Regions from separate parts of the Paenibacillus sp. FSL M7-0134 genome, predicted to be linked through region 1. Evidence: predicted binding sites of a transcription regulator. Region 1 holds the regulator's gene; each other region holds the start of a gene.

What was found. Region 1 encodes Rex, which represses fermentation and respiration genes when NADH is low (regulators of the CRP and FNR family bind a similar motif). Its sites were predicted from a motif close to TTGTGAAATATTTCACAA; they were not measured.
Region 2: NSQ58_RS18005 (DoxX family membrane protein) is a predicted target of Rex. The motif match lies at 1,738-1,755, and genes of this name have one in related genera.
Region 3: nirB (nitrite reductase large subunit NirB) is a predicted target of Rex. The motif match lies at 1,882-1,899, and genes of this name have one in related genera.
Region 4: NSQ58_RS00530 (cytochrome ubiquinol oxidase subunit I) is a predicted target of Rex. The motif match lies at 1,622-1,639, and genes of this name have one in related genera.

What each region holds. Positions count from the first base shown of each region.
Region 1 covers NZ_JBBOXV010000001.1:3,056,945-3,060,161, forward strand. The annotation lists gene dinG (ATP-dependent DNA helicase DinG) at 1-1,210, shown strand, start outside; gene NSQ58_RS13725 (redox-sensing transcriptional repressor Rex) at 1,255-1,908, shown strand; gene NSQ58_RS13730 (amidohydrolase) at 1,895-3,196, shown strand.
Region 2 covers NZ_JBBOXV010000002.1:500,958-504,174, reverse strand. The annotation lists gene NSQ58_RS18015 (DUF47 domain-containing protein) at 1-328, opposite strand, end outside; gene NSQ58_RS18010 (DUF3048 domain-containing protein) at 517-1,611, opposite strand; gene NSQ58_RS18005 (DoxX family membrane protein) at 1,861-2,379, shown strand; gene NSQ58_RS18000 (hypothetical protein) at 2,595-3,217, shown strand, end outside.
Region 3 covers NZ_JBBOXV010000002.1:284,700-287,916, forward strand. The annotation lists gene NSQ58_RS17020 (beta-glucoside-specific PTS transporter subunit IIABC) at 1-1,078, shown strand, start outside; gene NSQ58_RS17025 (DUF4867 family protein) at 1,075-1,746, shown strand; gene nirB (nitrite reductase large subunit NirB) at 2,006-3,217, shown strand, end outside.
Region 4 covers NZ_JBBOXV010000001.1:116,521-119,737, forward strand. The annotation lists gene cydB (cytochrome d ubiquinol oxidase subunit II) at 1-158, opposite strand, end outside; gene NSQ58_RS00530 (cytochrome ubiquinol oxidase subunit I) at 145-1,551, opposite strand; gene NSQ58_RS00535 (response regulator transcription factor) at 1,958-3,217, opposite strand, start outside.

The DNA.
Region 1 (3,217 bases):
GTTGCCAGAGCGAAGCGATGCGACACCGGGTGAAACAGGACAGTTTTCTTCCCGTCTCAAACCTTCGGCCAAGCCTGCAAAGTGGGATCAGGCGGGTGCTTTGGAAAATCAGCTATATGTAACGATGAGCGAAATTTTGCGTAAGGGCGACAAGCTGATGCTGGACGTCAAGGAAGAACATGACGATTATGCGGCAGATAGCCTTATTACAGATATCACGGGTCTGCTCAAGGATTTGGCGGGAATCCGAGAAAATTTGCGCTTTTTTATCCGACTCGATGATGAAACAACCGTATACTGGCTCGAAGCGAGTGGGCAATTCCGTAGTAAATCATTGCAATTTTATGCGGTGCCCGTCGATGTGAGCCGCCAGTTGAAAGAAATGTTTTTTGACAAAAAAAGAAGCATTATTCTGACGTCTGCTACCTTATCGGTAGATAAGTCGTTTCAGTACATGATCGATCAGCTCGGCTTGCAGGAGGCCGCAGATCAAGAGCGGCTGATGACTTCGCAGCTCCCGTCACCCTTTAATTACAGGGATCAGGTGTTGCTGGTCATTCCACGGGATTTCCCAAGCGTGAAGGGCAGTGTAGGAGATGCACACTTTGTAGATATGCTCGTTAGCTCTCTAGGAGCGACTGCTCAGGCGACGCGGGGGAGAATGCTCGTTCTGTTTACTTCCTATCGGATGCTCCGGCAAGTGTATGAGCCGCTCAAAGAGGCCTTAGCATCCAGCGAAATTACTGTGCTGGGACAAGGTGTGGACAGTGGGAGTCGCAGCAAGCTAACCCGCCGTTTTCAGGAAGCCAAAGCTTCTGTATTGCTGGGAACCAGCAGCTTCTGGGAAGGCGTCGATATTCCAGGAAAGGCTCTGACTTGTCTGGCCATTGTTCGCTTGCCGTTTCAACCGCCGAATCACCCGTTGCTGGAGGCAAAAAGCGAGCTGCTTCAGCAGCAGAAGAAGAATCCATTTATGAAGCTGTCTGTACCACAAGCGGTCATTCGCTTCAAACAGGGATTTGGTCGGTTAGTACGTACAGCGAGCGACCACGGGGTCGTTATCGTTTACGATACGCGTGTGATCGAATCCTATTACGGAAAGCACTTTTTGTACTCGTTACCGGGACCAAAAATGGAGCATATGCCATCGGAGCAAATGGTGCCCCGCATCGCCGAATGGCTCCAATCCGCCCCGGAGACAGAGGCATAACGGACGGACACTAAGTATGTTCGTTACAATTAGGGGGAGCAAGTATGAAATCAGATAAAATTTCAGAGGCTGTCGTACGGAGGTTACCCGTATATTTACGTTATCTGAATGCACTTCACAAACGGGAGGTGGCTACGGTCTCTTCTCAAGAGTTGGGACAGAGGCTAGATTTGAACCCGGCCCAAATCCGTAAAGATCTCGCCTATTTTGGAGATTTTGGTCGGAAGGGTATCGGTTATGATGTTTCTTATCTAATTGAGAAAATACGCCATATCCTGAAAATCGACCAGCAAATTAATGTCGTATTGGTCGGTGCGGGTAATCTGGGGCAAGCCCTTTCGAATTATAACGCTTATTTAAAAGACAATATGAAGATTGTCGCAGTATTTGATGCGTTTCCGGATAAGGTAGGGACCAAGATCAATACATTGGTCGTTCAACCGATGGATGAACTGGAAGCGACTGTGAAAGAAAAAAACATTCGAATCGGGATTATTACCGTACCTGATTTTGAAGCACAGCACGTGGCTGACAGGCTTATTGAGAGCGGAATTGGAGCGATCCTGAACTTTGCACCGACTACTCTCAAGGCACCGGCCAACATTCGGATTCATGCCACAGACTTTACAACTGATTTGCTTAGCCTCGCTTATTATTTGGAGGACGGAAAGGAAGAAACACAATATGACAGTGAATAAATGGATGATTAAAAACGGCTCTTTTGCCGTAAATGGATCAGAAGCTGGGGTAGTCCATGGTTTTATGATTGTGGAGGATAGCCGTATTACTTATATTGGCGAAACTTTGCCTGCGGGTGAGGAAGAGACGGAAGCGATCGATGGTAAGGGGCTATTGTTTTTACCTGGTCTGATTAATACTCATGGTCATGCGGCGATGTCTCTGCTGCGTGGGCATGGAGATGACTTGGCACTTCAAGTATGGCTTCAGGAGAAAATGTGGCCTATGGAAGCCAAGTTTACATCTACGGACGTGTACTGGGGTACGTCCTTGTCTGTGCTGGAAATGCTGAAAGGTGGAACAACGACCTTCCTGGATATGTACGATCATATGGATGAGGTGGCTCGTGTAGCTGAAGAGTCAGGTATTCGTGCAAGTCTGATGCGTGGAGCAATTGGACTTTGCTCGGAAGAAGAACAGCGAATCAAGCTGGCTGAGGCCGTGACTTTTGCGCGTAACTGGCATGGTAAAGCAGACGGGCGTATTACAACGATGATGTCTCCGCACGCGCCATACACATGTCCACCTGCGTTTATTGAAAAATTCGTACAAGCTGCGCATGATCTGGACTTGCCACTGCATACGCACATGTCTGAGACGATCGCCGAAGTGGAGCAAAACGTACGCGACTACGGTTTGCGTCCAGTTGCACATTTGGATAAGCTTGGCTTTTTCTCCCGTCCTTCGCTTATTGCCCATGGCGTTCATTTGAACGACGAAGAAATAGCTTTACTGGCTGAACGTGGTGTAGCGGTTTCGCATAATCCGGGTAGCAACTTGAAGCTGGCAAGTGGTGTGGCAAGAGTGCCTGAATTGCTGCGTGCAGGGGTTACTGTTTCTCTCGGAACGGATGGTCCTGCCAGCAATAATAACCTGGATATGTTCGAGGAAATGCGTCTGGCGGCACTTATTCACAAGGGTGTATCCGGTGACCCTACGGCAGTTCCTGCAAGTGAAGCGCTGCGTCTGGCAACAGAATACGGTGCAAAGTCGATTGGTTTAAAAGAAGTAGGAGCGTTGGCAGCGGGCAACAAGGCTGACTTTATCGCGTTGGATCTGAATCAGGCACATTTCTTGCCGCGTACAGATCTTATTTCCCATGCGGTATACTCTGCAAGCGCCAAGGACGTGGCTCATGTGTGGGTAGACGGTCGCCAGGTTGTGAAAAACGGCGAATGCCTGACTATGGACGAGGAACGTATCAAACATGAGGCACAAGCCGCCTTTGAAGGGCTGCTGTCGCGCTAATTTAGGTGTCACATCCCCTTA
Region 2 (3,217 bases), on a different contig from region 1:
GCACAATATACTCGTCCGGCTCCGTAATATTGTACATATAAAAACGAGAAGCCGTCGCTTCAAGACCGTCCAACACATCATCCATGGTTGTTGTCAGTTCCATGATGTCGTCGCGTTCCAACGGCGTAATGAAGGTCTTGTTCAGCTCAGTAATAATCGTGTGTGTGTAATCATCACACTTATTTTCATACTTCTTCATTTCATTTGTAAACAAAGTTACATCCTGAAGATTTGAAGTATGTTGGGCAAAATAATCGGCTGCTTGCACGATCGTATCTGCCATATTTTCCAACGTCTCGAAGAATATATCCTTTTTCTTCAATCTCATAACGATTACCCCTTTACGAAAATATCCGCAACCTGTTTCGACTGCAATAGACAACCTTTGCTATCTTATCACACTCATCAATGTTTTTGTAATGTTTGTAAAAGCAAATTTAATGATATACGTATACATTGCCCGACATGGAAGGTCATTATCCGACATTTTTTCCCTAAAAAGGTGTATTTCGTTTTCTAATTTGCTTCTATGGTTACATGTTCCTTTAGTGAAGTATCTGCAGGTACCACATGTATATAGGATGTACCTGGTGTTAACGGGATTTCAACCCCATTTTTCATAAAACGAATCGCATCACCTGGTGTATGTTGCCACTCAGCCTGTATTAACCGTCCTTGTTGAAACACCATGGCCTCTCCGCTACCGTCCAACTCAACACTTAATCTGCCTACATCATCCAACGTTCGATGTCTAGCGCTCATCACAATGACATTGGCTGCTGAGAGCTGTTGGTTATTATTTTGATCCACATGTGACTTTTCGTTCACAAAACGCTTATATTGTTGATCCGCTGGATCATAGGTATAAGATACCCGATAGCTTTTAAGCAAAAACCGAATTTGTAAAGATGATGCAGTCTCGTCCACCATAACTGGGGTTTCACCGGATTTGAGGTAAGAATATACTGGAACGTCCGTCTGCTTGGCATACCCTTTACTATCGCTTCCTTTGCGCAGTCTGTTCACGTCTGTGTATAAATTATGTGGAGGACGACGATCTTTGCTTCGCCAGAAGTAAGCCCCTCCATTTGAAATCTCATCCAGATGTTCCTTCCGCTGCTGCTGTAAAATCGCATAGGCATCTGTGCTTCCCCCTGCGTGTATCGGCAACGCACCATAGGTTTCGCCCAGCTCAATCAAATACGGTCGAATGCTACGGACCGGTCCGATCTTTACATCTCCGCCATGACTTTGGAAAAAAGCGACCAGACGGGTAATCCCACCTTCTGCAAGAACTTCATATACCATGTCTGCCTGGCTAAGTCCTGCCTGTGGACGTGCAGCCGGAGCATTGTTGATCATGACAGCGAGCGGTCGCTCCAAAACTGGCTGCTCCACCGGAAGACCGGTGAGCGGAGCTGTAAATGCCGGAATAGACTGCTCCTTCGGCGGTTCAAGTGCCTCCTTCTCTGTTTCTTGCTTGGTCAGTTGGGGAACGGATTCAGATTCACCCGTATTGGACATAGCAGAACAAGACATCAGCGTCATGCATAACAGAGCTGAGGCCATCACACGCAACCAATGATTTCGTTGGGAAATGGGCCCGGACAAGTTCATCCCTCCACTTAGTTATTTTTCTCATTATAAGCTTTATTTCCTGTTTTTGTCTTGATTGAAGCATGACCAATCTATAGAATACTTATCTGAAGACATTAAAATTTAAAAAATATTTAGACTTTGTGATTTTTATCACAAATAACTGTAACTGAACCTACTACAATAAAGGTGTAGCAAAGATGATCATCCCCAACAAAATGAAATACAACCAACATTATAGATTAAGAAAGAGGAGTGGTTTGAATGTTTAACAGCTGGTTACGTGAGAACAAAGTCGCAATGTGGTTGCTGACTGTAGTACGGGTTTATCTAGGGTATGAATGGATGACCCACGGACTTGAAAAGCTGACAGGTGGATTCGATGCAGGCGGATTTATCTCGGGGGCCATTGCTAAAACAGGTGGAGACCATCCCGCTGTACAAGGCTGGTGGGGATCGTTCCTCGAAGCCTTTGCCCTGCCGAATGTAGGTTTGTTCAACGTCCTGATCCCATTGGGTGAGTTCTTGGTAGGGGTTGGCCTGCTTCTCGGTACATTGACTACACTGGCTGCTTTGATGGCTATGGTTATGAACTTCTCGTTCCTGTTCTCGGGTACAGTAAGCACCAATGCAATCTACCTGCTGTTTGAAATCTTCCTTGTAGTTGCTGGTGCAAATGCCGGAAGAATTGGCTTTGACCGTTGGGTACTGCCCTTCCTGCGTGGACTGTTTCGTAAAAATAAAGATACCTTTCCAGCGGACCCTAGCCGAAAAATAGCTTAAACATCCCAAAATAACCGTTATCCTCCGGGGTAATGGTTATTTTTTTTGTGCTGTTATGCTCACAAGAGGTCTTTCAGCTCCTTCTAACTCGGACTCTTTTATCGGATTCATCATCCCCTCCAAACGTTTACAAGTTGGATACAACATGGAATGCTCACGATACATTTACCCTATACACTACAGTTACATCAAAGAACGTAATGGAGGGTTATATCATGAAAAAAATTACCAAAGCCTATCTCATGCTCGCAGCCGTAACTTTCACAGTGCAAACTATGGGATTGGGATATACGACATCAGCCAAAGCGGCGACGTCTACTATGACATCTCAGGCAGAAAGTGTACAACATATCTCCAAGACCTTCGAGCAGCTACTACGCCAACCCGGCAAGCTACCTCAGGCATTCACTTATTTGCAAAAGCATATTCAAACCATTCCAGCCTCTCAAGCTACCATCATGGTGCTTCATCTGGAAAATGCACAGAACCAGCAATTGGATTCCTATGCAAAGACCTTATACCCGGCCTCTGTTCAAACCAAAATAAATCAAATCTATAAACCCGGTGATTCGTTCACAAATGTAATCATCCGTTCAAGCGATGTGAACCTGAAAAAGTTGCTAACTCAAACAAGAGATGCCGGCTACAAACTTGAAACTGCAGAAGGCATGTACTACCCAGTCATCAACTATGAAAAATATAAAGTCTTCGGGAAGCACACCACGACAGATATCCGCAGCTATATTGACATCATGGCGATGGAATCCGGACAGGCGGCTACCAAGGATGCCGCGCTCCGTATCGGCTATCAACAGTTAGCCGGACGAGTGCTGGCACA
Region 3 (3,217 bases), on a different contig from region 1:
ACCAATTGGAATATATGCGAGCTTGGGGCTGGCTAAGGGTTACACTTTCTTATACAATTTGAGTCCGATTGTAGCGGGAGTCATTGTAGGTGCCGGGTGGCAGATGTTAGTTGTTATGGGGCTCCACTGGGCGTTTATTCCTATCATGTACAATAACATTGCGGTATACGGTCATGATACTTTGAAACCATTATTTGCGCCTTCTAACTTTGCACAAGCAGGTGCGGCACTGGGTGTATTCCTTAAAACCAGAAATCCAAAAGTGAGAGCGATTGCCGGGCCTGCAGCGATAACAGGTTTGTTTGGCATCACGGAACCGATCATCTACGGGATTAGTATCCGCTACAAAAAACCGTTCGTATGGGCTATTATCGGGGGCGCTATCGCCGGGGCAATCACAGGTGCGGCGGGTTCCGTGGCAATTGCTCCAGGTATACCGGGCTTGGCATCCCTGCCGATATTCTTCGGCACAGGATTTGCCGGATTCGTAATTGCCATTATCGTAGCTTATATATTCACAGCCATTACCACGTATTTCTTTGGATTTAATGATTCCATGGAAACAGAAATGATTGCAGTCCATGAAGAGAAGAAAGAAGCTGCAACCCCAGCTCCTGCGCTAACGAACGAGAATATTTCCAGCCCGCTGACGGGTACTGTCAAACCGTTATCCGAGATATCTGATGAAGTGTTCTCTACTGGAGCCATGGGTAAAGGCGTTGCTATTGTGCCTGAGGATGGCAAACTGCTCTCTCCATTCAACGGAACTATAGCTAATGCCTTCCGTACAGGCCATGCGATTGGTATTGTATCGGATGGAGGAACGGAGATCTTGGTTCACATCGGTATGGACACCGTCAAGTTGAAAGGACAGCATTTTAAAACGCATATCTCAGAAGGGGATCGGGTTACCAAAGGTCAACTGCTGGTCGAGTTTGATATTGGAGCAATTAAAGCTCTGGGCTATGACATGACTACACCGATTATTGTGACGAATACAGCCGAATACTCTGACGTTAAGGTGCTGGGAAATAACCGAGTGTACACAGGAGATTCATTGCTGGAGGTCAAGCTATGAAGACTACGGAAAGACTAAATCAAATCAATGCACCTTTGGTTATTTATGAGGTAATGAGCGAAGCATTCCGCCCGTATGGAAGGCTGCTGCCTCATTTTAATACCACAGAGCTTATCAAGTATGCAAAAGAAACGACCAGCGTACCCGATCAGGGAAACCATTATGTACCTTCGGTCGCAGAACTCGAAGACTTCGGTGTAATTCACCGGATTCAAGATGAGGTGTACGGCCAACTTCCAATTCAGGCTGGTTTTTGCGCAGGTCAGAATACGGGTCTGACCGGGCTGGAATATCATCAGGGCAGCGAGGTGGTGATTGCCGCTACAGACTGTATTCATCTTGTCGGCAGAGTACAGGACATTGAGGACAATTCCTATGACAGTGCAAATGTTCAGGTGTTTTTTCAGCCTAAAAACACGGTTGTCGAGATATATTCAACGACACTTCATTATGCTCCCTGTAAAGTTGACAGTGAAGGATATTTGACGATTGTGATCCTTCCGGCAGGAACGAATATGCCACTTGAAGCGGGAGAAGGTAGCCGGGGGAACCTACTGCTGACTAAGAAAAATAAATTTCTTATGGTTCATAGTACACAGATGGAAAAAATCGCGGCTGGCGTCCATCCCGGGCTGCACGGGAAGTTGCTGAATATTTCACCCATTTGAGTCAAAGTCCATCATTCATAAATTAAATTAAGGGACCAGCTAGCTGGTCCTTTTTTTTAACTCAATTTCAGCTGCTTACCTTTATCCCTTGAAGCAGAATAGGGAAATCCCTAAATATTTTTAATTTGAACTACATTGTGATTCTAATCACATATAGCTCTATCTGCTGCATTAAAATAGAAGCATAAGCAATATTCATAGGAACGTAGGAGATGTCGTCGGATAGGAAGCATCGTCGAATGAATGGAGGAACCGGTATATGATAAACAGTAAACAAAAACTTGTGGTTATAGGGAACGGGATGGCTGGTATCAATACGGTCGAACAAATTTTGAAATTAACGGATAAGTATGAAATTACGGTCCTGGGAAATGAGCCGCATCCGAACTATAACAGGATCATGCTCTCTTATGTGTTGGAAGGTAGTAAAACGATTGATGATATCATACTGAACGATTTGCAATGGTACGCGGATCAAGGGATTACTTTATATACAGGAAAAATGGTGAAAAGCATTGACGGTGAGAACAAGAAGATTCGCACCGAAGACGGACTGGAAATTGATTACGATGTAGCTTTGGTAGCTACTGGTTCACAATCATTTATTCTGCCTATTCCGGGTAAAGAATTACCGGGTGTCATCGGTTTCCGAGATATCGCCGATTGCTCGGCAATGCTTGAGGCAGCAAAGACCTTTAAAAAGGCAGCTGTCATTGGTGGAGGCCTATTGGGGCTGGAAGCAGCTAAAGGCTTGGTCAACCTGGGTATGGATGTTACGGTCGTTCATTTAATGGAGGATTTGATGGAACGCCAGCTGGACCGGGAAGCCTCTGCGATGCTGAAAGCAGAACTAGAACGCCAGGGAATCAAGTTTGCTATGCAAATGCAAACTGCGGAGGTGTACGGTCAAGATCGGGTACAAGGACTGCGGTTTTCAGACGGAAGCGAGCTGGAAGCGGATTTGGTCGTTATGGCCGTCGGGATCAAACCTAATATTCAGGTGGCTGTGCAAAGTGGCATGGAAACGAACCGTGGTATTGTAGTCGATGATTTGATGAGAACCTCCGTGCCGGATGTATATGCTGTAGGGGAATGTGTTGAACACCGCGGAACCTGTTACGGCTTGGTAGCTCCGCTGTTTGAACAGGGGAGTGTAATTTCCAAACATTTGGCAGGTGCGGATACTGAAGGTTATATGGGATCGGTGGTTTCCACCAAGCTCAAAATTTCAGGGGTGGATGTTTTCTCAGCTGGCGAATTCATAACCCAGCCTGAACATACGGTGATTGTTGCAAAGGATGAGTGGAAGCGCACATACAAAAAAGTGCTGCTTCGTGAAAATAAGATTGTAGGAACTGTACTGTTTGGCGATGTGAGCGAATCTGCTAGCCTTCAAAAATATGTGCGTCAGCAAACGTTGATGACTGATGAGATATATGGACAGATCATGGGTACTGGATGCAGCAAGGAC
Region 4 (3,217 bases), 2.9 Mb from region 1:
CAAAATGGACCAATCGTATTGATCATCAAACGTTTTTGTTGGTCATTGCGCGGTACCAATCCCGTGGCCATCCCCACGCCAAAATCAAAGCCCTCCAGAAAAAAGAAACCGGTAAACAACACTGCGATCAATAAGAACCATAAATCATTTAGCGTCATTATTGTCACCCCCTTGGGCAAATGGATCATGAATTACCGTTTGCTGATGTGGCTCGATATCTGGACCTTTGCGAGCCGTACGGTAAAACAGAAATGCCAGCACACCTGTTAAAATTAAATACAATGTGGTAAATGAGATGAACGAGAACAGCACTTCTCCTGCCACAACCGTAGGCGAAACAGAATCTTTTGTTTGAAGCAAACCAAATACAGTCCACGGTTGGCGACCTATTTCGGTCATGATCCAACCAGCAGTATTCCCAATGAATGGAAGGGATATCCCCCATATCATAAGACGGAAGAACCAGCGATGTGAACCTTCCAGCTTTTTACGGAACGTCAGGTAAGCACCGTATAAAGCGAGTGCAATCATGCCACATCCCGCCGCAATCATAATACGGAAACTCCAGAACGTGGTACGTACTGGCGGGATATAATCACCCGGACCATAGGTTTTTTCATATTCTGCTTGAAGCTCATTCATACCAGGCACAGAGCCGGAAAATTTACTATAAGATAGAAAACTCAGAGCAAAAGGAACTTTAATTTCAAAGGTATTTTCCTTCTTTTCAGGATCAATACCCGCGATAACTGTCCAAGGAGCGGGGTCACCGCTGTTCTCCCATAAGCCCTCACTGGCAGCCATCTTCATCGGTTGTGTTTTCACTAAATATTGAGCCTGACCATGACCAAACAAAGGAATAGCAATGGCACTGATTAAGGCAACAATAATGCTCAATTTAAAAGAAGGTTTAAAAAAGTCCATATTCTTTTTGTGCATCAGCTTCCATGCACTGATACCCGCGATAAGAAATGCCCCCGTTGCAAAAGCAGCAAACAACGTATGCGGAAATTCCCATAACAGTTGTTCATTCGTTAACAGAGCAGCAAAATCTTTCATTTCTGCACGTCCATTTTGAATCTCATATCCTACTGGACGCTGCATGAATGAATTAGCAGCTAGAATCCACAATGCCGATAGCATCGTACCGATAGATACCAACCACATACAAATTAAATGGACCGTTTTGGACAATCTTTCCCAACCGAATACCCATAATCCGATAAAGGTCGATTCCAGGAAAAATGCAAGCAGCGCTTCAATCGCCAGCGGCGTACCGAATACATCACCGACAAAACGGGAAAAGTCCGACCAATTCATCCCGAACTGGAATTCTTGCAAAATCCCGGTGACTACGCCCAATGCAAAGTTAATCAGCAGAAACGTTCCCCAGAATTGAGCCATTTTTTTGTACAAGTCATTTTTTTTGATAACATACATAGTCTCCATAATTGCCACCAATAACGACAATCCAATGGAGATCGGCACATAAACAAAGTGAAGAATCGTTGTAGTTGCAAACTGCAACCGTGCCAAATCCAATACGTCCATGATGTTGCTCCTCCCCCTGCACTTCTCTTAACATTGATTTATAGTGTCTGTAATCTGAAGTCTTCTACATTTGTGATAGTATTCACATTCTTACATATGCAGCGGTCACTTTTTAGAAAATGACTCACTCAACTACCTTCACCATGGTTGTCATGATCCGGCTTCAGATTATCCCCATTATATAGAATAAATTTAAATGAAATAGAATCGAAAATGTGAACATCGTGTCAAATCTGTGTCATAACGATGGCGATTTGATGAAAACGGCCTAAACTACATAATAAATGTGACATTTTCGATTGATCTATCCATTTATCCGCCATAAAAAAAGAGCCTCTCTTCGTTCGGAGGTCGTACCTCCGACATCTGTAAGAGAGACTTCATAGCGTTAAACCTAGGGATTCTATCAACAGCCATCTGTTCCTCCGTTCTTTTGAACCCGATTACGGTAGGAGGAAGGTGACATTCCAACATACTTTTTAAATTTACTATGAAAATAATCTGCATTCGCATATCCTACGCGTTCCGCCACCTGGTGCACCTTAATTCCTTGAGCAAGCAATTCTCTTGCTCGCTCAATCCTCACCTTATCCAGGTAGGCATTAAAGGCCTCGCCAGTATGACTTTTGAACAGTTTGCCCAAATAGCCACTATTGTAATTGAACATATCTGCCAGTAACTCCAGTCGCAAATTTTCATCATAATGACTATGTATAAAGTCAATCATTTGTTTCATGATGATGCCCTTGCCACCAGATTCAGTCTGGCCAATCCATTGCAACACATGCTCCAGCGAGTGATCCACCAGCTCGCCCAATGTGGAATAAGCATATACATCGGTTATAAAGCTGGAGTGCTCCTCCAGCACGGTTCGGCTGTGATCCTGTCCAGCTGCATACTTGTTCAACGCCAGTGTGAATGTTTGGGCGAACGCCGCCTTGATTGCAGATTCTGTGCGATAAATCCGTGGAAATTGGCCTTCCATATCCTTAATGACACGGGTTGCAGCTTCACTATTAGCCATATCTAGCGCATAGTACAGCTTTTCTGCATAACGTATGGGATCATCTGTGGCACTATCAGACGCTCCACTCCTTTCAGTCTCGACTGTCTCCAATTCGTGTAGGTCTCCGGAAAGCATGACTCTTTCTGCCCGGAACAAAAACGTACGCTCCAATAATCGTAGTGCCTGCTCAAAAGATCTGGGAATGTCGTTAAGAATGGCTACAGAATCACCGGCAGCCACATAAATTTCCGTAGCCCACGGCTTTAGCTCCTGTCGCCAAGCAGCCAGTAACTGAACAGCATCTTTCTCCGTTTTTAACGTGGCGGGAAGCAAAAGACCCATATATATTCCAGCCTCAAACACGATACCTCTGCCCTGCTCATGGCACAATTCTGTTAGCCGCTGCTTTGCTGCCGACTGCCGGGCTTGCCGATCCCAGTCAGGTATACGTAAATCCAGCAGAATAACCTGATAGCTACTCCAGTCCAACGCTGGTAACACGGGCTGTTGTCCATGTTTTCCGTTACCGCTTTGATGTTCAGCTTGCTTGGATGCTCTGTGAAGAGAATCACTGCTTTCCACAGCATTACGAGCATGCTCTCGATGATCCGGAAACAATAGTGCTTCGATCCAATTACGCTCATGGGAAGGCGGACTTCC